2 regions of the Rhizobium sp. SRDI969 genome follow, and region 1 is predicted to be linked to the other one. Evidence: riboswitches for the same ligand, from Rfam matches in the RefSeq annotation. Region 1 holds a riboswitch; the other holds the start of a gene.
What was found. A riboswitch is a leader RNA that binds a small molecule or an ion and turns the genes downstream of it on or off. The one in region 1 is predicted to bind thiamine pyrophosphate.
Positions count from the first base shown of each region.

Region 2: linked by a shared signal. The riboswitch ahead of thiM (hydroxyethylthiazole kinase) and the one ahead of N2A41_RS20785 (YkoF family thiamine/hydroxymethylpyrimidine-binding protein) in region 1 are both predicted to bind thiamine pyrophosphate.

Region 1 is NZ_CP104035.1:4,193,658-4,205,320, forward strand. Features, by position in the region: gene fdhF (formate dehydrogenase subunit alpha) at 1-1,311, opposite strand, end outside; gene N2A41_RS20750 (formate dehydrogenase beta subunit) at 1,513-3,069, opposite strand; gene N2A41_RS20755 (formate dehydrogenase subunit gamma) at 3,066-3,545, opposite strand; gene N2A41_RS20760 (LysR family transcriptional regulator) at 3,681-4,574, opposite strand; gene N2A41_RS20765 (ArsR/SmtB family transcription factor) at 4,759-5,106, opposite strand; gene N2A41_RS20770 (SDR family NAD(P)-dependent oxidoreductase) at 5,211-5,981, opposite strand; gene soxR (redox-sensitive transcriptional activator SoxR) at 6,099-6,563, opposite strand; gene N2A41_RS20780 (NADPH-dependent FMN reductase) at 6,647-7,243, shown strand; TPP riboswitch at 7,488-7,601, shown strand; gene N2A41_RS20785 (YkoF family thiamine/hydroxymethylpyrimidine-binding protein) at 7,592-8,224, shown strand; gene N2A41_RS20790 (ABC transporter permease) at 8,268-9,074, shown strand; gene N2A41_RS20795 (ABC transporter ATP-binding protein) at 9,071-9,883, shown strand; gene N2A41_RS20800 (ABC transporter substrate-binding protein) at 9,951-10,961, shown strand; gene N2A41_RS20805 (acyltransferase family protein) at 11,078-11,663, shown strand, end outside.
Region 2 is NZ_CP104038.1:272,307-283,969, reverse strand. Features, by position in the region: gene N2A41_RS31020 (glutathione S-transferase) at 1-245, opposite strand, end outside; gene N2A41_RS31015 (polyhydroxyalkanoate depolymerase) at 369-1,583, shown strand; gene N2A41_RS31010 (ABC transporter ATP-binding protein) at 1,616-3,451, opposite strand; gene N2A41_RS31005 (aminotransferase class V-fold PLP-dependent enzyme) at 3,481-4,677, opposite strand; gene N2A41_RS31000 (RidA family protein) at 4,746-5,258, opposite strand; gene N2A41_RS30995 (ABC transporter permease) at 5,309-6,178, opposite strand; gene N2A41_RS30990 (ABC transporter permease) at 6,178-7,119, opposite strand; gene N2A41_RS30985 (ABC transporter substrate-binding protein) at 7,200-8,726, opposite strand; gene N2A41_RS30980 (DUF1349 domain-containing protein) at 8,953-9,537, shown strand; TPP riboswitch at 9,724-9,820, shown strand; gene thiM (hydroxyethylthiazole kinase) at 9,871-10,674, shown strand; gene thiE (thiamine phosphate synthase) at 10,671-11,306, shown strand; gene thiD (bifunctional hydroxymethylpyrimidine kinase/phosphomethylpyrimidine kinase) at 11,303-11,663, shown strand, end outside.

The DNA.
Region 1 (11,663 bases):
TTGGCGCAGCCGCTTTTTCAGCCGCGAGGCGAATACCGGATGGCCATCCGTCGGATTGGCGCCGATGATGACGACGACATCCGAATGTTCGATGCTGTCGAAATTCTGTGTGCCGGCCGAAGTTCCGAATGTCTGGCCGAGACCGTAGCCGGTCGGCGAATGGCAGACGCGGGCGCATGTGTCGACGTTGTTGTTGCCGAAGCCGGCGCGGACCAGCTTCTGCACCAGATAGGTTTCCTCATTGGTGCAGCGTGAGGAGGTGATGCCGCCGATCGCGTCGCGGCCATATTGATACTGGATGCGGCGGAACTCCGACGCCACATGCGCGAAGGCCTCGTCCCAGCTCACCTCCCGCCAGGGATCGCTGACCTTTTCACGGATCATCGGGTTGAGGATGCGATCCTTGTGGGTGGAATAGCCGTAGGCAAAGCGACCCTTGACGCAGGAATGCCCGCGATTGGCCTGGCCCTCCTTCCACGGCACCATGCGCACCAGTTCCTCGCCGCGCATCTCCGCCTTGAAGGAGCAGCCGACGCCGCAATAGGCGCAGGTGGTGATGGCCGAATGCTCCGGCTGACCGATCTCGATTACCGATTTCTCCGTCAGCGTCGCCGTCGGACAGGCCTGGACGCAGGCGCCGCAGGAAACGCATTCGGAATCCATGAAATTCTCATGCATGCCAGGTGACACGCGGGAGCCGAAACCACGCCCTTCGATCGTCAGCGCGAAAGTGCCCTGCACTTCCTCGCAGGCACGCACGCAAAGCGAACAGACGATGCATTTGGAGGGATCATAGGTGAAATAGGGATTGGATTCGTCCTTCGGCATCCATTTCAGATTGATATCGCCGTTGTTGCGCGCGTTGACGTGATTGTCGCCCTCGTAGCCGTAGCGTACGTCGCGCAGGCCGACGGCGCCCGCCATGTCCTGCAATTGGCAATCGCCATTGGCAGCGCAGGTGAGACAGTCGAGCGGATGGTCGGAGATATAGAGTTCCATCACGCCGCGGCGGATATCCTTCAACCGCCCCGTCTGCGTGTGCACCACCATGTTTTCCGCCACCGGCGTCGTGCACGACGCAGGCGTTCCGGCCCGGCCCTCGATTTCGACGAGACAGAGGCGGCAGGAGCCGAAAGCGTCGACCATGTCGGTGGCGCAGAGCTTCGGCACCTCGATACCGGCCTCCATCGAGGCGCGCATGATGGAGGTGCCCTCCGGCACGCTGATCTGCTGTCCGTCGATGGTGAGCGTCACCATAGTTTCGGATTTCGAAGCGGGAGTGCCGTAGTCGATTTCATGGATGAGAGACATGGATTGCTCCTCCGATAGATTTCCTTGTCGGCCGCCTCGGGGCGTGCCCCTCATCCGCCTGCCGGCACCTTCTCCCCGCAAACGGGGAGAAGGGAACACGCCGCAACCTCTCCGTTCCCCGCCACGTCTCGTATGGCACGTCCCCTCTCCCCGCAAGCGGGGAGAGGGTTAGGGTGAGGGGCAAAGTTTTAAAAAACCCCGTCATTCCGCCGCCTCCACCAGAGGTGCCGGCGAAAAATCCTCCGGGAAATGCGTCATGGCGCTCATCACCGGATAGGGCGTGAACCCACCGAGCGCGCAGAGCGAGCCGAACTTCATCGTGTTACAGAGATCGGCAAGCAGCGCCCGGTTCTTCTCCGGCTCGATGCCGTGCGCGATCTTGTCGGCCGTCTCCACGCCGCGCGTCGAGCCGATGCGGCAGGGCGTGCACTTGCCGCAGCTTTCGACGGCGCAGAATTCCATCGCGAAACGCGCCTGTTTCAGCATATCGGCCGTGTCGTCGAAGACGACGATGCCAGCATGGCCGATCAGCCCGTCCTTGGCGGCGAAGGCTTCGTAATCGAACGGCGTGTCGAACAGCGCCCGCGGGAAATAGGCCCCGAGCGGTCCGCCGACCTGTACGGCTTTGACCGGTCGTCCCGTAGCCGTCCCCCCACCGATCCTGTCGACGATATCTCCGAGCGAAAGACCGAAGGCCGTCTCAAAGAGGCCGCCATATCGGACATTGCCGGCGATCTGCAGCGGAATCGTGCCGCGGGAGCGGCCCATGCCGAAATCCCGATAGAAGGCGGCGCCCTTATCCATGATCACGGGCACGGAGGCGAGCGAGATCACGTTGTTGATGACGGTCGGACAGTCGAACAGCCCCTTATGCGCCGGCAGCGGCGGCTTGGCGCGCACGACGCCGCGCTTGCCTTCGAGGCTGTTGAGCAAGGCTGTCTCCTCGCCGCAAACATAGGCGCCGGCGCCGGTGCGCACTTCGATATCGAAGGCGCGGCCCGAGCCGAGCACCGATGGCCCGAGAATGCCGGCCTGGCGCGCGATGCCGACGGCCTCGGTCATGACAGCGATCGCATGCGGATATTCCGAGCGCGTATAGACGAAACCCTTCGTTGCTCCGGTCGCAAGCCCCGATATCGCCATGCCCTCGAGCAACACGAAGGGATCGCCCTCCATGATCATCCGGTCGGCAAAGGTGCCGCTATCGCCCTCATCGGCGTTGCAAACGATGTATTTGCGTTCGCCGGCGGCGTCGAGAACGGTCTTCCACTTGATGCCGGTGGGGAAGCCGGCGCCGCCGCGTCCGCGCAGGCCGGAATCGGTGACTTCCTTGACGATATCGACTGGTATCATCGAAACGGCGCGGCGAAGGCCGGCAAGACCGCCATGCGCCTCGTAATCGCCAAGCGAAAGCGGATCGATGACGCCACACCGGGCGAAGGTCAGGCGGGTTTGTTCCTTGAGGAACGGGAGGTCTTCAACCTCCCCGAGACAGAGCCGATGCTCGCCTCCATCAATCATCGCGGCATCGAACAGATCGGGCACATCCTTCGACTTCACCGGTCCATAGCCGATGCGCTTGCCGGCAACCTCGACTTCGACCAGCGGCTCCAGCCAGAACATTCCGCGCGAGCCGTTGCGCACGATCTCGGCATCGAAGCCGCGGGCGGCGATCTCCTGGGCAATCGCCTTTGCCACCTTTTCGGCCCCGAGCGCCAGCGCTGCGGCATCGCGCGGAACATATATCCTGACCGTCATCGGCGCGCCTCCGCGACGAGTTCCACCGCCGTCTGATCGTCGACCCGGCCATAGACCTCGCCGTCGAGCATTGCCGACGGCCCGCAGGCGCAGAGCCCGAGACAGTAGACCGGCTCCAGCGTCACGGCGCCGTCGAGCGTCGTCTGATGAAAATCGATGCCGAGCAGTGTCTTGACGCGCTCGGCCAGCGCATCGCCGCCCATCGACTGACAGGCTTCGGCGCGACAGAGCTTCAGCACGTGCCGGCCGGCGGGATGATCGCGATAATCGTGATAGAAGGTCACCACGCCATGCACCTCGGCACGGGAGAGGTTCAATTCCTCCGCGATGACGGGCATGGCTTCCTGCGGCACATAACCGAATTCTTGCTGAACTTCATGCAGAATGGGAAGCAGCGGCCCTTCGAGAAAGCGAAGATCGGCGACAATGGCTCGGGTGCGCGCTGCAATATCGCCTTCGGCGATATGAATGGTCATAAGGCAGCCCTCCCAGCGGCTTGCTCGTTGCGAAACAGCGGGGCTCCCCCGGCCGAGTGCTATTCCGTAACCACCATCTCAGGGAAGCAGCCGGCGATCAATAAAGCTATCTCGTTGCTTGATAGGTTTTTTCTATCAAAGCTCTTCGTCTCGCACGAGTGCCCTCGCCTCGTACAGCAAGGCTGAGACAAGCGGCGTGAAGGGCTCACGATAAGGCGCAACAAGGCCGACCAGATGATGCGCCTCCGGCTCGACAATCGGGATCATGCGGATTTCCACTGGAAATCCGAAGGATTTTGCAACGTTGCGCGGCATGATGCTCGCCCAGCGTCCAGTCCTGACATGCGAGAACAACACGATCATCGAATTGGATTCGAGCGTCGGATGCGCTGTGGCGCCCGCTTCCGTCAAGTGGCGGTTGATGATGCGGCGGTTCTGCATGTCGGCAGTCAATAGGCAAAGCCGAAGATCGCCGATCTCTCGCCAGGTCACGCTGTCGCGGTCGGACAGCGGGCTGCCTGCAGCCGTGATCAGATTATAGCGCTCGGCATAGAGGGGAACGGTCGTGACGCGGCCGAGCGGCTCGTTTTCGAGATAGGTGATGCCGGCATCGATTTCGAGGTTTTCGAGCATGCTCAGCACCTGCAGCGAATTCCGCGAGACGATCGAGAAGGTCACGCCGGGATGCCTCTCCTGAAATGGCGTGGTGATGCGCGACAGCATGGCAAGCGCGGTCGGAATGGCGGCGAGGCGGATGTGGCCGGAAAGACCGCGGCGCGCAGCGCGCATCTCCTCGCGCATGGTGCGGGCATCGCCGACGATGCGTCGGGCCCATTCGAGCACGCGCTGCCCCTCAGGCGTCAGCCCCTGGAACCGCGAACCGCGCTGCACCAGCATGACGCCAAGCTGATCCTCGAGCTGCCGGATGGCAGCCGAAAGCGTCGGCTGCGAGATCCCGCACTCCTCCGCGGCGCGGCCAAAATGCTTTTCATTGGCAAGGGCGATGAAGAATTCCAGCTTGTCGATCATCCGGTCTCCCGATCCGGCATGACATCATCCGGGTCAGTTCATCTTTGACACAGCAGCGGTGCTCCGCAAGGCCGGTCTCTAGATCAGGGTGATTTTAGGCCGATCGGCTTAAAAATCTGAATCCTGATCTAATTCAAACAAATAGAGCATGATGTCGTCCGAAAACCGCGCACAGTTTTCGGCGTCAGGCTCTAACTGTTTCTGCAGCCGGAAAAAGATCGAACAGCGATTCGAGGAAGCCAAGCACGTTGACATTGCCGATGCTGTAATAGACCAGCCGGCCCTGACGGCGCGTGTGGACCAGGCCTTCGAGCCTTAACCGCGCCAGTTGCTGCGAGACCATTGCCTGCTGTATGCCGAGGATATTTTCGATTTCACTCACCGTCCGCTCCTCGTTCGCCAGTATGCAGAGGATCAGAAGTCGCGTCTGGTGCGCTAGCGCTTTCAGCAGATCGCTCGCCTCGTCGGCTTTTCCAGCGAGTTTGTGCAATTCCTGGCCGGTGATCCCCGGCTCGGGTTTGGGCAACGGCATTCTGGATCTCGGAAGAGAGGCGATGAGGTAGATCAGCACAAATAGCATATTCGCAAATGCGAATTGGTCAAAAGTGATGAAATGCCAAAAAAGGTCCAAGCAAATCAGCAGATAAGCTGACCGCCGTTGATTTCGATCACCTGTCCGGTGATGTAGCCCGAGAGCGAGGGAGCCGCCAGGAACAGATAGGCGGGAGCGCAGTCCTCCGGCGTGCCGAGCCGCTGCAGGGGGATGGATTTTCTCGTCTGCTCAAGCTTTTCGCGGGAGGAATACCGTTCATGGAAATCCGTCTCGATCGTTCCTGGCGACACGCAATTGACGCGGATTCCGTCCGGTGCGAGCTCACGGGCAAGCGCCTTGGAATAAGTCGCAACGAAGGCTTTCGAGGCCGAATAGATCGAAGAACCGGGGCTGCCGCCGGTCAGCGCCGAAATCGAAACCGTGTTGACGATGGCAGCGGCTTCAGCCGTCTTCAATGCCGGCAGCAGCGCCCGCGTCAGCGCCACCACCGATGTTTGGTTGAGCCGCACGACCGCCTCATATTCTGCGTCGGTGAGTGTGGCAGCGGGAAAACGGCCAAGCATGGTGCCGGCATTGTTGACGAGCACATCGACCTTGTCGAAGAAGGCGAGAGCATCTTCAGCAAATTGCGCTGCCCCGCCGGCCGCGGAGAAATCGGCGTGCAGCAGCAGCGCCCGTCTTTCCGATTCAGCCGTCAGCAGGAAATCCGGCAGGTCGCGTCCCGGCTTTCGCCCGGTATGGACGATCACCCTCGCACCGCAGTCCAGGAACTGCCGGGCCACCTCAAGGCCGATGCCGCGACCGGCGCCGGTAACGACCACATTGCGATTTTCGAATAGTCTGGGATGGAACACGAAGCCGTCCTCCTCGCGGACAGTGCCGCCGGTTGCGTCATTCGCCCTTAACATATGAGCGCGCCGACCGAAAGAAAGGCGCGCATCCATCTTTCCGGCAAGGCTTCCGGCGGAAGATTAGCTTTCGGCCTCCAGAAGCCGCGCGCCTGGCCCTTCCTTGCCCAGCCGGTCGCAGGGATTGCGCAACGGACAGCTTTCGATCGACAGGCAGCCGCAGCCGATGCAGCCGGTCAGACGGTCGCGCAGCAGGCTAAGCCGCCTGATTCGCGCGTCGAGATCATCCTTCCAACGCGCCGACAGCGTCTGCCAGTCGGCGACGGTCGGCGTGCGCCCCTGCGGCAGGGACGTGAACGCCGCCTGGATTTCCGAAAGCGGAATGCCGACACGCTGCGCCACCTTGATGATGCCGAGCCGGCGAAGCACGTCGCGCCCATAGCGCCGCTGATTGCCGCGGGAGCGGATGCTCGAGATCAGCCCCTTGGTCTCGTAGAAATGCAGCGCCGAGACGGCCAAGCCGCTGCGCTCCGCCACTTCGCCGACCGTCAGGAGCTTGCCGAGCGGCGCTGCAGAAATTGTATCCATCGCCTCTTGACCTCAATATTAGTTGAGGTTTTATAACCCTTGCTCCCGCAATCGTAAAGTCCAATCCCAACAAGGAGCGACGCATGCAAACACCCACCAGGCTGGCTGTCATCTATGGGAGCACGAGAGAGGGCCGCATCTGCGACCGGCTGGTCAAATGGCTGACGCAGGAACTCCTCCGCTTCCCGCAATTTTATATCGACATCATCGACCCATTGGATTTCGCGCTGCCGGCCAACCGTGACATGACGCACCCCGAAATCGACAGGCTCGCCGGACGACTTGGCATGGCCGACGCCTTCATCATCGTCACGCCGGAATACAACCACAGCTTCACCGCCTCGTTGAAGTCGATCATCGATTTCTTCTTCGAGCCCTGGCAGGGCAAGCCGGTCGCCTTCGTTTCCTATGGCGGCATATCCGGCGGCCTGCGCGCCGTCGAACAGCTGCGGCTCGTCTTTGCCGAACTCCACGCCGTCACGATCCGCGATTCGGTGAGCTTTGCCGCACCTTGGAACCGCTTCGACACGGACGGGCGGCTCGACAATCCCGCCGATGCACTGCGTTTGCTCGATCGGATGATGGCGAGGCTGGAATGGTGGACGCGGGCACTCGTCACTGCCCGTAGCGATCGTCCTTATGCCGGAATAGAGCGCCGCGTGTCTTTTCAGACGCGCTAAGGGCGCTCTATCACTTTGAATCTGCGCATGATCCTTTCCGAAAATCGATTCCGATTTTCGGGGTTATGCGCCAGCCGCCTGAGGCAGGAAGCTCCGGTTCCGTTCCCGGCAGGTACGGAACCATTGGGAACACCCGGGCAGGACCTCCGTCCGGGTGTTTTCCGTCACCTCGGCTTCGTTCCGACCGCGCGGACGGGTTCGCAATTTTGCTGTTGCGGGGAGAAAACCCCGGTGATAGTTTCCGCGCAAATAACAGGGGAGCTCCGTATCGCCGGGGCTGAGATGTGAGGCGCAAGCCTCTGGACCCTTCAAAGCTGATCTGGGTAATGCCAGCGGAGCGAGGTTCAGATGTTCTCAGGCGCACAAGTGTCACTCTATCCGATGTCCGGCAATTTCGTCGGCATCATTCTCGATGCCGTCAAGGCGCTCGATCCCTATCGCGACCGGCTGCGCATCGAGACCGATGACATCTCCACACTGCTGGTCGGCCCGCCTGACATCCTCTTCGCCGCCATGCACGATCTTTTCGTCGCCGCCGCAAGGACCGGCGAACATTGCGTGCTGTCCGCCGCCGTTTCACGCGGCTGCCCCGGCGAGCCCGACGACGCCATCTGCGGCGTCAACCCTTCCCCCGGTCAGGCGGAGCCGCTTGCCGAGCGCATAAGAGCCGCACTTGCCGCCGTTGACATCACCACGGAGAGCGGACAGCCGACCGCTGCGCAATTCTCGCTCTACGTCATGGGCACCGGTACCCATATGGACGAGATCTATGGCTGCATCGACTTCCTGAAGCGCTCCGGCACTTTCGACCGCGCCAAAAATTTCTGCACCAGGCTTTCCGGCGATGCCAGCGCGGTCTTCGCCACCATTCGCGAGGCCTTCTTTCGCTTCGGCGACCCCGAAGGGCATGTGACCCTCGACATCACGGTGTCGGCCAATACAGCGCCGCGCGTCTTTTCGGACGCGCAAAGGACGCTATAGCACCTTGAATTTGCTCCCGACGAAAGCTTGAAATCGAACGCTGATGACACTGTCAAACCCATCGGATTCGCGCCTTGCCGCGCTCAGCGCCGCTCTCTACCGGGGCATACCCGCCTTGCTTGCCGGTTGCGTTTTTTTGGCGGCGTGGGAACTCTATGTCGATCTTTCCGGCATCAAACCATCCATCCTGCCGGCGCCCTCGCGCATCGTCATCCAGGGCTGGCTGAACCGCGAGGCGCTGATCGCCAATACCTGGCCGACGCTCGGCGCGACACTCGGAGGTTTCGCCCTGTCGCTTGGCTTCGCCTTCGCCGCCTCGATCCTCATGGATTTCATGCCCTTCATGCGCCGGGCATTGCTGCCGATCTTCATCACCAGCCAGACCCTGCCGCTGGTGGCGATCGCGCCCCTCGTCGTCCTCTGGTTCGGCTTCGGCCTGTTGCCGAAGATCCTGCTGGTGGCGCTCGTCACCTTCTTCCCACTGCTCGTCGCCTTGCTGCAGGGTTATGAATCGACCGACCGTGACATCGCCGAATTGCTGAATTCGATGAAGGCGAGCCGCTGGCGCGTTTTCTGCCTGGCACGGCTCCCCTCCTCGCTGCCCTATTTCTTCGCCGGTCTGCGGATCTCGATCACTTATGCCGTGGTCGGCGCGATCTTTGCCGAATATGCCGGCGCCGCCCGCGGCCTCGGCATCTATATCCTCAATGCCAAGAACAATTTTCGCCCCGATCTCGTGCTCGCCGCCGTTATCGTCAGCGCCGTGCTGACACTCTGCCTCTTCGCAGCGACGCTGATCATCCAGCGCCTCGTCATGCCCTGGCAACCAGCCGGGGAGCGGCGGCGATGAGCGATAGAATGGTTGAACTCAGCAATATCTCGAAGTCCTTCGACGGCATGAAGGTGCTGGACGATATTTCGCTCGCTGTCGAGAGCGGCGAGTTCGTTTCGATCGTAGGCCCATCCGGCTCCGGAAAATCGACGGTCCTTCGATTGCTGACACAGGCGCTTCGGCCCGATTCCGGCACTATGCTCTTCAACGGCACGCCGCTGGAACAGGCGCCGCATTCCTTTGCGTTCATGCCGCAGCGCGATGCGCTGATGCCTTGGCGCCGGATCATCGACAATGCGGCACTCGGCCTTGAGGTGCACGGTATGAGCCGCCGCGCGGCCCGCGCCGCCATCGCGCCTCTGTTCGAGCGCTTCGGCCTCGCCGGCTTCGAGCATCGCTACCCCTCCGAACTGTCCGGCGGCATGCGCCAGCGCGCCGCGCTGCTGCGCACCGTCGTCCAGACCCAGGACATGCTGCTGCTCGACGAGCCTTTCGGCGCGCTGGACGCGCTGACACGCATGCAGATGCAGGAATGGCTGCAGGGCATGTGGACCGAACATCGCTGGACGGCGCTGCTGATCACCCACGACGTTCGCGAGGCCGTGTTCCTCTCCGACCGGATCTACGTACTTTCGGCCCGTCCGGCGCGTATCATCCGCGAATTCCGCGTTCCCCTGCCCCGTCCGAGAAGCATTGCCGATCTCGGCTCTCCGGCGGCCCAGGCGATCGAAACCGAAATCCTGCAAACCCTGCTTCATCCGCTGGAACAGGATGATTTTGGGCCGGTCGGCCTAAAATCTGAATCCTGTTCTAATTTAAAGAGTTAGAGCATGATGTCGTCCGAAAACCGCTCACACTTTTCGGCATCATGCTTAGAGACCTGAGGAGGTCACCATGCTGCTTCTCACCCGTCGCCAGACGATCTTCGCCGCCATCGCGGCAAGCCTCGCCGGCCGCACCGCCTTCGCCCAATCGGCGCCCGCAAAGGTCCGCATGGCGCTCGACTGGACACCCAACACCAACCATATCGGCATCTATGTCGCCAAGGCGAAGGGCTTCTATGCCGATGCCGGCCTCGATGTCGAAATTCTTCCCTTCACCGATACCAGCGCCGGAACGCTGGTGTCCAACGGCGTTGCCGATTTCGGCATCAGCAGCGAGATCGAAACCCTCACGCAACGCGCTGGCGGCGGTGACGTGAAGATGGTCTACGGCGTCGTCCAGACGGAAACCGCACGCCTGATCTTCAAGGGCGGACGCGACGACATCAAGAGCCCGAAAGACCTCGACGGCAAGACCTATGGTGGCTTTGGCGGCACCTGGGAGAGCGCGCTGATTTCCGCGATGATCCGCAATGACGGCGGCAAAGGCGACGTCAAGACCGTCACCCTCGGCACCTCCGCTTACGAGGCGCTGGACAATGGCTCGATCGATTTCACGCTGGAGATCTACACCTGGGAAGGCATCGCCGCCGAACTGGAAAATCGGAAGATCGGCCGCTTCCACTATTCCGATTATGGCATTCCCGACGAGCAGACGACGGTCATCGTCTCCAGCGACGCCTATCTCTCCGCAAGTCGGGAGCACGCCCGCGCCTTCATCCAGGCGACACGAAAGGGTTATGCCTATTCGGTCGACCATCCCGACGAAGCCTGCGACCTGCTGATCGCTGGAAGCAACGGCGCGCTGATGAATACGGAACTGATAAAGGCTTCTCAGAAGGCATTGATCGAGGGGCACTTCCTAAAATCCGAGGCCGGTGTGATCGGTACGATCGACTCGGCAAAGGCCGACGCCATCGGCGGCTTCCTGGTCGAAAACGGCATTCTGGTCGATGCCAATGGCGCCGCACTCAAAGAGAAGCCGGATTTTTCCACCTATTATACCAATGAACTCCTCGCCTGAGCCCGCCCCGGCCTTGCCCGTCGCGGCTTTCCGCTGCAGAGTCCGAGACCCGGAGCATGATGTCATCCGAAAACCACTCACACTTTTCGGCATCATCTGGGCAGGGCGGGAACAAGATGCGACAACAGGAGAGACTGGCCGGAGCGGACTTTCTGCGCGCGACGGCCTGTCTGCTGGTGCTCGCCCACCACCTCACGCTGCGGCTGGATATGCGCAGAATTCCCGACGAGTTGGCACCGACTGCACATATCCTCCGCTTCGGCAATTTCGGCGTCGCCATCTTCTTCGTGCTCAGCGGCTTTCTTCTTGCCCATCCCTTCTGGCGCGCGCTCGACGCCGGAAGCGCCATGCCGAGCCTCCGGCATTACGCGATCCGCAGGGCGGCGCGCATCGCTCCGGGCTTCTGGTTCGCCGCCACCATCGGCTTCGCCCTCAGCCTGACGCTGCTTGCCTTGCCGCTGACGCCGGAGCTTGTGCTCCGCTACGTCTCCGGGCTGCTGTTCATGAGCCAGTGGCATTGGCGCACCTTGTTTCCTGTCGAAGCCGACGGCCCGCTCTGGTCTATTCCCTTCGAGGTCACCAGCTATGTGCTCCTGCCGGTCTGCTTCCTCCTGCTGTTTCGTTTGCCCGTCCTGAGGCAGCGCCCGTTGCTTGCCCGCTTCGCCTGGCTTTGCGTCATCACCACCGTACTTCTCGCCCATG
Region 2 (11,663 bases), on a different replicon from region 1:
GCAGTGGGCGCGACCTCATGGAGATATTCGGCGATCGCCAACGTGTCCCAGACCGTCACATCGTCATGGGTCAGCCTCGGCACCAGAACCGACGGTGAAAGCAGAAGCAGTTCCTGGCGCGCCTCGTCATCCAGTTCCACAAGGACTTCGGCGAAGTCCAGCCCGGCCATCCGGCACAGCAGCCAGCCGCGCAGAGACCATGATGAGTAGTTTTTCGAGGAAATCGTCAGTGCCGCCTGCGACATCGGGCTCGTATCCTTGTCGGACAATGTTGCTTCTTCCTCGATAATCTTCTCGCATGGCAGGAGATATTCCACTAGCATTTTTTGCACTGCCGCATCGATGCGGCAGTGCGGGAGATTTCGGCCATGCTCTACCAGGCCTATCAGTTCCAGGATGATCTCATCGCGCCGCTCCGCGATCTGGCGCGCCGCCTGCAGATCTTCTCCGCGACAGCGCTCTGGGGATCCGGCAGCGAAATGGGACGGCACTTCGCCGCCGCGCTGGAGATGATCTCACGCTTCGAGATCACTCACCAACGTCCGGATTTCGCTATTACGTCGGTCATGATCGGCAATCGCGTGAGGCCCGTCACTGTCGAGACCGTGCTCGACATGCCCTTCGGCACGCTGCTGCGCTTTGCAACGGACACCGATGCAAAGCGGCCGCGGGTGCTGGTCGTCGCACCGCTGTCCGGCCATTTTTCGACGCTGCTGCGCGGCACCGTGCAGACCCTGCTGCGCGACCACGACGTCTATATCACCGACTGGGCCAACGCCCGTGACGTGCCGCTGTCGGCCGGACGCTTCGGCATGGACGACTATGTCGATTATATCATGCATTTCCTGGAGGAGATCGGTCCGGGCGCTCATATCCTTGCCGTCTGCCAACCCTGCGTGCAGGCGCTGGCCGCCGTCGCCGTGATGTCGGAAGAGCGGCATCCGGCCACCCCGCGGACCATGACGCTGATGGCCGGTCCGATCGATCCGCGCGAGAGCCCGACGAAGGTCAACGAGCTTGCCGTATCGCAATCGCTCGCCTGGTTCGAAAACTCGCTGATCACGGACGTCCCCTGGCGTTATCGGGGTGCGGGACGGCGCGTCTATCCCGGTTTCCTCCAGCTTGTCGCCTTCATGTCGATGAACATGCAGCGCCACCAGGACGCCCATCGCAAGCTCTACGACCATCTGGCGAAGGGCGAGACGGCCGAGGCCAGCAAGATCAAGAATTTCTACGACGAATATTTCGCCGTGCTCGACCTCACCGAAGAATTCTACATCGAAACCATCGAACGCGTCTTCCAGAAGGCGGAAATCGCGACCGGCGACCTGACCCATCATGGCCGCAAGGTCGATCCCGGCCAGATCCGCAACACGGCGCTTTTGACCGTCGAGGGCGGGCGCGACGATATCTGCGCACTCGGCCAGACCTCGGCCGCGCACGATCTCTGTCGGGCGCTACGCCCACATCTGAAGCGCCATCATCTTCAGGCCAATGTCGGACATTACGGCGTCTTCAGCGGCCGCCGCTGGGAGGGGGAAATCTACCCCGTCGTGCGCAACATGATCCTGGCGATGGAATAGCGCCCGTCAGATCCGAAACGCGATGGCAAGTCTTAGCGATCCGCCATGACCAGGTGGCCCGGCCCGACTTCGCGATAAGACGTGCTTGCAGGCTGATAGTCGACCGGGCGCATTGGGCTCTTGATCTCGTCATTCGCCACCATCCGCTTTTCGTGGCGACGGTTGGGATCCGGCACCGGCACTGCCGCGATGAGTTTTTTCGTATAGGGATGCTGCGGATTTTCGAAGACCGCGGATCGCGGGCCGATCTCGACGATCTCGCCGAGATACATCACCGCTACGCGATGGCTGACGCGCTCGACCACCGCCATGTCGTGCGAGATGAACAGGAAGGCGAGGTTGAGGCTCTGCTGCAGGTCGAGCATCAGGTTGATGACCTGCGCCTTGATCGAGACGTCGAGCGCCGAGACGCTTTCGTCGGCGACAATGACCTTCGGCTGCAAGGCGAGCGCGCGGGCGATGCAGATGCGTTGGCGCTGGCCGCCGGAAAACTCATGCGGATAACGGGCGGCCATATCCGAGGACAGACCGACCTTCACCAGCAGATCGGCGACGACATCCTTTGCCTGTTTCGCGTTGCCCATCCTGTGCTCGAGATAGGGTTCGGCGATAGCTGCGCCGACCGTCATGCGCGGATTGAGGCTGGCAAAGGGATCCTGGAAGATCATCTGCACGGATTTGCGCATCTCGCGCAGGTCCTTCCGGTCGAGGCCGAGCACCTCCCTGCCCTCGACGAGAACGGAACCGGCCTGCGGCTCGATGAGGCGCATGATGGCGCGGCCGGTCGTCGATTTGCCGCAACCGGATTCGCCGACGAGCGACAGCGTCTCGCCAGCGTGAAGATCGAATGAGACGTTTTCGACGGCATGCACCCGGCTGGTCAGCCGGCCGAACAGGCCGGAATGAATATCGAAGCGCTTGGTGAGGTTCTTCACCTGCAGGACTGGCGTCAATGCCACCGTATCGGTGACCTCGGCGGGAATGTCCGATTCACCCGTTGAGGTATTGACCACGGGAAAGCGCAGCGGCCTTTGCCTGCCCTGCATCGAGCCGAGCACCGGCACGGCTGACAGTAGCGCTCTCGTATACGGATGTTTGCCGCGGTGGAAGATATCGGCGGTAACGCCGCTTTCCACCTGTTCGCCGCGATACATCACCACCGTCCGGTCGGCGATCTCGGCAACGACGCCCATGTCATGGGTGATGAACAGAACGGAGGTTCCCTCCTCGTCCTGCAGCATCTTGATGAGATCGAGGATCTGGCCCTGGATCGTCACATCCAGCGCCGTTGTCGGCTCGTCGGCGATCAACAGTTTCGGCCGGCTGGCAAGCGCCATGGCGATCATCACCCGCTGGCGCATGCCGCCGGAGAAACGATGCGGATATTCGCCGAAGCGCGAGGCGGCCGAGGGAATGCGGACCTTTTCCAGCAGCCTTATCGTCTCGGCTTTGGCATCGGCCCTGCTCATATCGGAATGGCAGAGCAGCGCTTCGGATATCTGGTCGCCGATGGTGAAGAGCGGATTGAGCGATGTCATCGGCTCCTGGAAGATCATCGCCACCTCGTTGCCGCGAACCTGCCGCATGGCATTTTCCGGCAATGCCAGAAGGTCGCGTCCACCGAGCATGACGCGGCCCTCGACGCGGCTCGTATCCGCCTGCAGCAGCCGCATGATCGAGAGCGAGGTGACGCTCTTGCCCGAGCCCGATTCGCCGACGATCGCCACCGTTTCCGCCGGAGCGACGGTGAAGGAGACGTCGCGCACCACCGGTTTCCAGACGCCGTCCACCAGGAAGGATGTCGTCAGCCCTTCGACGGAAAGAACGTCGGTGGTCGTCTGGATCGGTTGCGTTTGGGCGCTGGCCATGGTGGTTCCTCTTGCGGGTAAGCGGTGGTTCAATCCGGCCAGCGCAGCGCACCGTCGAAGCGGTGCCTGCTACGGTTCTCGATCGGCGTTGCGATGATCTCGTTGGAGGCGCGCGCCTTATCGAGTTCCTGCGCCAGGCGCTGCGCGACAATCGTCTCTTCGCCCGGGTGCAGATTGCACGGGTCGAGGTAGAAATAGCGGTGCTCCACCTCGTGATCGCGCGCGATGATCGGCGGGCTGCCCTTGGCGAGCGCATCGGCCAAATCCCAGGCGGTGATATGGGCTTGCTCAGGATCGACGATCAGGCGCAGCCGATCGAGCGGATTGTTGGTCGGGTCGGGCTCGATCAGCGCGGTGACGCCCGGGCGACCGTCGAGCGTGCGCTTCCACAGGTTGAGATAGCCGGTCTCGCGTTCCCGGATGCCGGCATGGTCGCGGTTTTCCCATGCTTCAAGTGCTGCCATGACTCCGAAGATGCTCTCCTTGCCGACCTTCATGCCGCGGCCGATGCCCATGTTCTGCAGGAAGGCGTGGCGCACCAGCTCCTTTCTGCCGGCAACGATGCCCGAGGTCGGGCCGCCGAGGAATTTGTGGCCGGAGTAAAGGGCGATGTCGGCCCCCTGCTCCAGGAAAATCCTGAGATCATATTCCGAGGCGGCATCGACGATGACGGGCACGCCCTTGGCATGGGCAATCTCGACGAATTCCTTGAGGTTCAGCAGGCCGTAATCGACAACATGGTGGGAGACGACATAGACGGCAGCGGCGGTCTTGTCGGTGATGGCGTTTTCCATGTGGAAGCGATGCGTCGAGGTCGCCTGCCCGACAAGCACGACCTTGCCGCCGGCAAGCCGGATCGCCTGGTCGACCGGGGCGCCGTAGCTGACCACATGGCCCATCTGCACCAGCACTTCGTTCTTCTCCGGCACGACATCCGGCAGCTTCTCGATCGCCAGCAGGTTATTGCCGGTGATCGCGCCGGCGACGGCGAGCGAAATACCGGCCGAGCAGGAGGCAGTGACGAAGCCCGCCTCGCCGCCGGTCAGCCTTGCGATGACGGCGCTTGCCTTGCGCTGCAGGTCGTTGATCTCGACGAAGTGCGGAAGGATCGATGCCATCGCGCTGATCGCTTCGGGAACGACGATCGAGGCGCCGAGGCTGGTCATGGTGCCCGATACATTGATGACAGGGCGAAGGCCAAGCGACGGGCGGATATCAGTGAACATGGAGATCTCCAGGATTCTGGGTCGAAAAACGAAACATGGGGCGGTCGATCAAATGTGTCGAGCTTCCATCAGCCGTGCAAGGCGACGATCGCCTCGATCTCGACGGTGATGTTGCCGGGCAGCGAGCCGAAGCCGACGGCCGAGCGGGCATGTTCGCCGGCCGGCCCGAAGACTGCGATCAGCAGATCCGAGCAGCCGTTGATGACGCTCGGATGATCCTCGAAATCAGGCACGGCATTGACCATGCCGAGCAGCTTGACCACCCGCTTGACCCGGGAGAGATCGCCGAGCGCATCCTGCATGACGGCAAGCAGGTTGATGCCGGTCAGCCGCGCATGGCCATAGGCCCCCTCGACACTGATGCCACCGCCGACCTTGCCGGCATGCAGGAAGCCGTCGGCCTCGCGCGGGCCCTGGCCGGAGAGGTAGAGCATATTGCCTTCGATCACGTGCGTGACGAAATTGGCGATCGGCGGCGGCGGCGGCGGAAGCGTTATGCCGAGGGCAGCAAGCCGTTCGTAAGGCGAGTTCTCGACCTTGCCGGCGGCGGTGGGAAACTGATTCACGCAAACTCCTGTCATGCAATTTTCGATTTAGCGAATTTCGATTGGGCCGACGCTTGGTCGGCGGATTAAAGATCCTTGCGAAGTCTCGGATCGAGCATGTCCCTGAGGCCGTCGCCGACCATCTGCAGCGACAGCACGGAGAGGATGATGGCGACGCCCGGAAACAGCGTCATCCAGTCGGCCTGGCCGATATACTGGCGGCCGGCGGCGATCATCGTTCCCCAGGTCGGGATTTCGGGGCTGACGCCGAGGCCGAGGAAAGACAGGCCGGCTTCGGCAAGCATGGCGCTGGCGAAAAGGAACGTCGCCTGCACCAGGATCGGCGACAGCAGATTGCGCAGCACATGCCGGGTCATGATATGGAAGGTCGAAATGCCAAGCGCCCTCGCCGCCTCGACATAGGGCAGCTCGCGAATGACCAGCGTCGAAGCGCGCACGATCCGGGCAAGGCGCGGCGCATAGACGATCGACAGCGCGATGATCACCGTCGTCAACGACGGGCCGAGGGCGGCGACGAGCGCGATCGCCAGCAGAATATCGGGGAATGCCATCATCGCATCGATCAGCCGGGCGATCGGCGTATCGAGCTTCTGGAAGAAGCCGGCAAGCAGACCGAGCGTTACGCCGATCACGGCCGACAAGGTCACGACCGCAACACCGACGAGCAGCGACAGGCGGCCGGCGAAGATCGTGCGCGAGAAGACGTCGCGGCCGAACTCGTCGGTGCCGAAGACAAAGGTGCCGCTCGGCGGTTTCAGCCGGTTGACGATGGAAAGCTTCGACGGCGAATAGGGCGCGACAAGAGCCGCCAAGATCGCCAGAAGCACGAAGATCGTCAGGATCAGCAGGCCCAAGGCGACCGTCTTGCGCTTCAGCAGCCGCCTGGCGAATTTGCTGCCCTCGCCTTCCGCGGGTTTGATTGCGATATCGGCCATCAGTAGCGCACCCTTGGATCGATCAGCAGATAGAGCATGTCGATCGCAAAATTGATCAGCACATAGAGGGCGGCGATGACGAGCAGCGCCCCCTGGATGACGGGATAGTCGCGGCGCAGGACCGCCGAGACGACGAGATTGCCGACACCCGGCAGGCCGAAGACGGTCTCGGTGACGACGGCGCCCGAAATCAGCACCGCTGCCGTCAGACCGATCACCGTCAGAATCGGGATCAGCGCATTCTTCAGAGCGTGCTTGAGAATGACCCGGCGCTCGATCAGCCCCTTGGCGCGGGCCGTGCGGATATAATCGTCGCCAAGCACATCGAGCATCGACGCGCGGGTGAAGCGCAGGATCAGCGCCGAAGAGACAATGCCGAGCGCAAAGGCAGGCAGCGTCAGGTGATACATGCGCTCGAAGAAGGTCGAGCCGGGACCGCCATAACCCGAGACCGGGAAGAGGTTCAGCCTGACGGCGAAGAACTGCATCAGGATCAGGCCGAGCCAGAAGCTTGGAATGCTGGCGGCAAACATCGCGAGCGTCGTTGCCGCCTGATCGATGAAGGAACCGCGCCGATAGGCGGCATAGATGCCGATCGGCAGGGCGATGATGCTGGCGATTGCGAGCGAAAACAAAGTCAGGAAGAAGGTCGGCTCGGCGCGGTCGAGCAAGGCCGAGGTGACGGGCATGTTGAGGAAGATCGACTGGCCGAGATCACCTCTCAGCATCTGGCCGATATAATAGACATATTGCAGGCCGAGCGACTGATCGAGGCCGAGCCGGGACCTGAGGTCGGCAATATCCTGCGGCGTCGCATCCGGCCCGAGCATGACGGCGGCCGGATCTCCCGGTGTCACACGCACGATGACGAAGACGATCGTGACGACGAGAAACATCACGACGATCATGCCGAACAGGCGCTGGAGGATGTAGCGTATCATGAACGTCTGGCAAACCCTTGCAGATGCTGCAAAAAAGAAGACTGATACCGGCCACGACGGGCCGGTATCGCTGGCGATGTTTACTTCTTGATCGAAGCATTCCAGAAATACGGCCACGGAGCCGGATCGACGCCTTCGAGCTTGGTCGATTCCGCCGAAACCGCGTTGAAGTCGCCGATCTTCATGAAGGGTGCATCGGCATAGATCACCTTCTGGACATCGGCCCAGAGCGCCACGCGCTTCTTCGGATCGACTTCCGATGTAAAGGCATCGACGGCGGCCTTGCGGGCCGGCGTATCCCACCAGCCCGGCGAACTGGTCGAGAGCGAGCCGATCAGCGCCGGCTCCGGCAGGAAGGGGCTATGGGTGATGTAGATATCCCAGAGCTTCGGATCGGTGCGCCGCTGCGTCAGCGTCGCCCAATCCACAACCTGCATATCGACGGTGAAGCCGGCAAGCTTCAGATATTCGGCGGCGACCTGCGCCATCTTGTAATGGAATTCGTACTGGCGGCTGGTCAGGATGCGGATCGGCTCGCCATTATAGCCGGCCTTCTTGGCGGCGGCCGCCGCCCCTTCCGGATCGGCGACATTATAAGCGCCTTCGACGCCGGCATCGGTCGACCAGGCAAAGGTCTTCGGATAGATCGCGCCGTCGAGCGCATAGAAATCCTTGCTGCCGAAGGCGGCGGCCAGCATGTCTTCCATGCTGAGCGCCTGGCGGATCGCCTTGCGGACCTCGACATTCCCGGCAATACCTTCCTTCGTGTTGAAGACGAAGACCGGATAACCGAAGGGCTTGAGGATGATCGGCTGCGAGGCGGTCGAAGCCTTCAGCTTGTCGTAGGATTCGACGGGGATCGAGTCGACATAATCATACTGGCCGGAAACAGCGGCTTCGACGCGGGTGTTCGGATCCGGCACCGGCACGAAGCGGATCTCATCGAGATATTGATGACGGGCGCCGCCATAACCATTGCTGTCGCCTTCGCGTGACTTATAGGCATCGAAACGGACGAGCTGGATATACTGGTCGGCCTTGCGCTCCTTCAGCATGTAGGGACCGGTGCCGATGAAGTCCTTCATCGGCTCGTCCTGCTTTTCCGACGGGATGATGATCGCGGCCGAATTGTTGAAGGCAAGCAGCGAGGTCAGCGGCGCATAGGGCTGCTTCAGCGCAATCTTGACGGTCGCCGGATCGACGGCGGTGACGGATTCGATGAAGCCAGCCACCTGCTTGCCGCGCGAAGCGATCTTCATCCAGCGGCCAAGCGAGGCGACGACATCTTCCGAGGTCATATCGGTATTGTCGTGGAACTTGATGCCGGTTCTGAGCTTGATCGTATAGGTTTTGCCGTCGGCGCTGATCTCAGGCAGGCTTTCGGCCAGAAGCGGCGTGACGTTCCAGCTCTTGTCGAAGGTGTAGAGCGTTTCGAAAATGTGCTGCGTGACGATGCCGACCAGATCGGCCGTCGACGACATCGGATCGAGCGTCGGCGGTTCGCCAATCGTCGCGACGTTGATGACGCCACCCTTTTCCTGGGCAAGGAGTGTCGAAGGCAGGGCGACGAGTGCAGTGCCGAGAAGGAATGCGACCAGTCTTTTCATGTGAGAGCTCCCGTTTAGTTCCACAATTATGTAATTCATCTTTTTGTAACAGAATAGGAGATGGATCGATCCTGTCAAGCACGAGCGACGGATTATGCTAGGGCGGATAGCCGGACGCCGGAAAAACACACAATCTTCGGCTGCGCCGGCCTGCACCACGGCCGCGCATTATGCCAAGGTGAGGCGATCGCCCTGCGGTGAGGCTTCAACGGAACGGGAGAACAGGATGAGCATCGACTTCAATGACGGCAAATGGCTGAACGAGCCCGCACACTGGCAGGCGAACGAAGCCGGCCTTACCTTGACCACCGATGAGAAAACCGATTTCTGGCGAGAAACCCATTACGGCTTCACCCGCGACAGCGGCCATTTCCTCGCCTTTCCCACCACCGACGGCTTCACCGCGCAGATCCGCGTCCAGGGCGAATTCCGCACCCTCTACGACCAGGCCGGCCTGATGGTGCGCATCGACGAGAAACGCTGGATGAAAACAGGCGTCGAGTTCACCGACGGCGAAGCCTTCCTCAGCACCGTCGTCACCGACGGCAAATCCGACTGGTCCGTCGCTCAGCCCTTCCGCGAATTGGAAGATTTCCGCATCCGCGTGACGGTCGCCAACGGCGCGATGCGCATCCAGGCTTCACGCGACGGACGCCGCTGGCCGCTACTGCGGTTAGCGCCCCTCCCGGCTGCCGAGCGCTACGAAGTCGGCCCGACCGCCTGCACGCCGGAGCGCAGCGGGCTGAGGGTGCGGTTTTCGGAGTTTTCGATTGGGCCGGCGATTACCACCGATCTTCATGACTTGAGCTAGCGGATTTCGATGTCGTATTCTCGACGGCAATATACGAATCCAGATAGTGGAGTCCAAGAGGCACCCCGGCAGAGATTATCCGCGGGGTGCGCATCTCTTAAAATCGTTCATCGTCATCGCGCGGCGCAGCCGCAGGACTGTCATTTTCGAGATGACATCCGCCCCGTTCTCTGCGAAAAAGGGCGTGATGAGAGACAGGGGCGTTCGTCGACAGACGGGCTGAGAAGCACCCTTCGAACCTGAACCGGATAATGCCGGCGGAGGGAGTCGCTCGGGGCCGCGGCACCGTCCGCATGAACCGCCCCGTGCCCGCCCCCGCCTGAAAGGGGCCATATGCAGACCAGGACCACACCAGGAGCGATGCTGAAGGCGATGCGCGAGAAGCCGCCGCTCGTTCAGTGCATCACCAATTACGTCGCCATGAACATCGCCGCGAATGTCCTGCTTGCATCAGGCGCCTCGCCCGCCATGGTGCATGCCGCGGAAGAAGCCGGCGAATTCGCCGCGATCGCCAGCGCTGTGACAATCAATATCGGCACGCTGTCGACGCAATGGATCGACGGCATGCAGGCGGCTGCGAAGGCGGCGACATCAGCCGGCAAACCCTGGGTGCTCGATCCGGTCGCCCATTATGCCACCGCCTTCCGCCGCAATGCGGTCGCCGAACTGCTGGCGCTGCGCCCAACCATCATCCGCGGCAACGCGTCCGAGATCATCGCGCTTGCCGGCGGAGAAAGCCGCGGCCAGGGGGTCGACAGCCGCGACCCGGTCGAGCAAGCGGAAGGTTCGGCGCGATGGCTTGCCGAGCGGCAGCGGGCGGTCATCGCCGTAACCGGCGCCGTGGATTTCGTCACCGACGGCGAGCGGGCCGTGCGCATCGAAGGCGGATCGGTCCTGATGCCGCAGGTCACGGCACTCGGCTGCTCGCTCACCTGCCTCGTCGGCGCCTTTGCCGCGACGGCACCTCAGGATATCTTCGGCGCGACGGTCGCAGCCCTTGCAACCTTCGCCATCGCCGGCGAGGAGGCCGCCCTTGGGGCGGCCGGCCCCGGCTCCTTCTCCTGGCGCTTCCTCGATGCGCTGGCCGCGCTCGACGCCGAAACGCTGGATGCCCGGGCAAGGATATCAGCCGCATGAAGGCTTTCGACCTTTCGCTCTATCTCGTCCTCGACCCCGATCTCTGCGCCGGGATCGGCATGGTCGAAACAGCGCGCCTTGCCGTTGCCGGCGGCGCCACCATGGTGCAGTTGCGTGACAAAAATGCCGGCACCATCAGGATGATCGAGACCGGCCGCGCCTTGAAACAGGCGCTGGATGGGACGGGCGCGCTTCTCATCGTCAACGATGACGTCGAGGCGGCCATCGCCATCGGCGCCGATGGCCTGCACATCGGCCAGGAGGATATGGATGCGCGCAGAGCGCGGGCCATGGTCGGTGCCGAGATGATCCTTGGCCTGTCGGTCGAGAGCGAGGCGCTTGCGAACGCCGTCGATCCTGGCTTGGTCGACTATACCGGCGTCGGGCCGGTGTTTGCGACACCGACCAAGGCCGATCACAAGCAGCCGATCGGCTTTGACGGCCTTGCAAGGCTGGTCAAGGCCTCGCCGGTGCCATCCGTCGCGATCGGCGGGCTCAAGGTAGATCATGTCGGCCAGGTGTTCGCCGCCGGCGCCCGGGGGCTTGCCGTCGTCTCCGCCATCTGCGGTTCGCCCGACCCCGAAGCGGCCACCCGCCGCATCGCCGCAGAAATTCGAAAGGCCCGCGCATGATCCGCAACGTTCTCTCGATCGCCGGCTCCGATCCCTCCGGCGGCGCCGGCATCCAGGCCGACCTCAAGGCCTTTTCCGCCCGCGGCGTCTACGGCATGGCGGTGCTGACCGCGCTGACGGCGCAGAACACGCAAGGGGTGAGCGGCGTGCATCTGGTGCCGCCGCAATTCGTCGCCGATCAGATCAATGCCGTCTTTGCCGATGTGCGCGTCGATGCCGTCAAGATCGGCATGATCGCCAATGCCGGCATCGCCGACGCCGTTGCCGGTGCGCTGACCGACCACCGCGACATTCCGATCGTCATCGACCCTGTCATGATCGCCAAGGGTGGAGCCGCCCTACTGGCGCCCGAAGCGG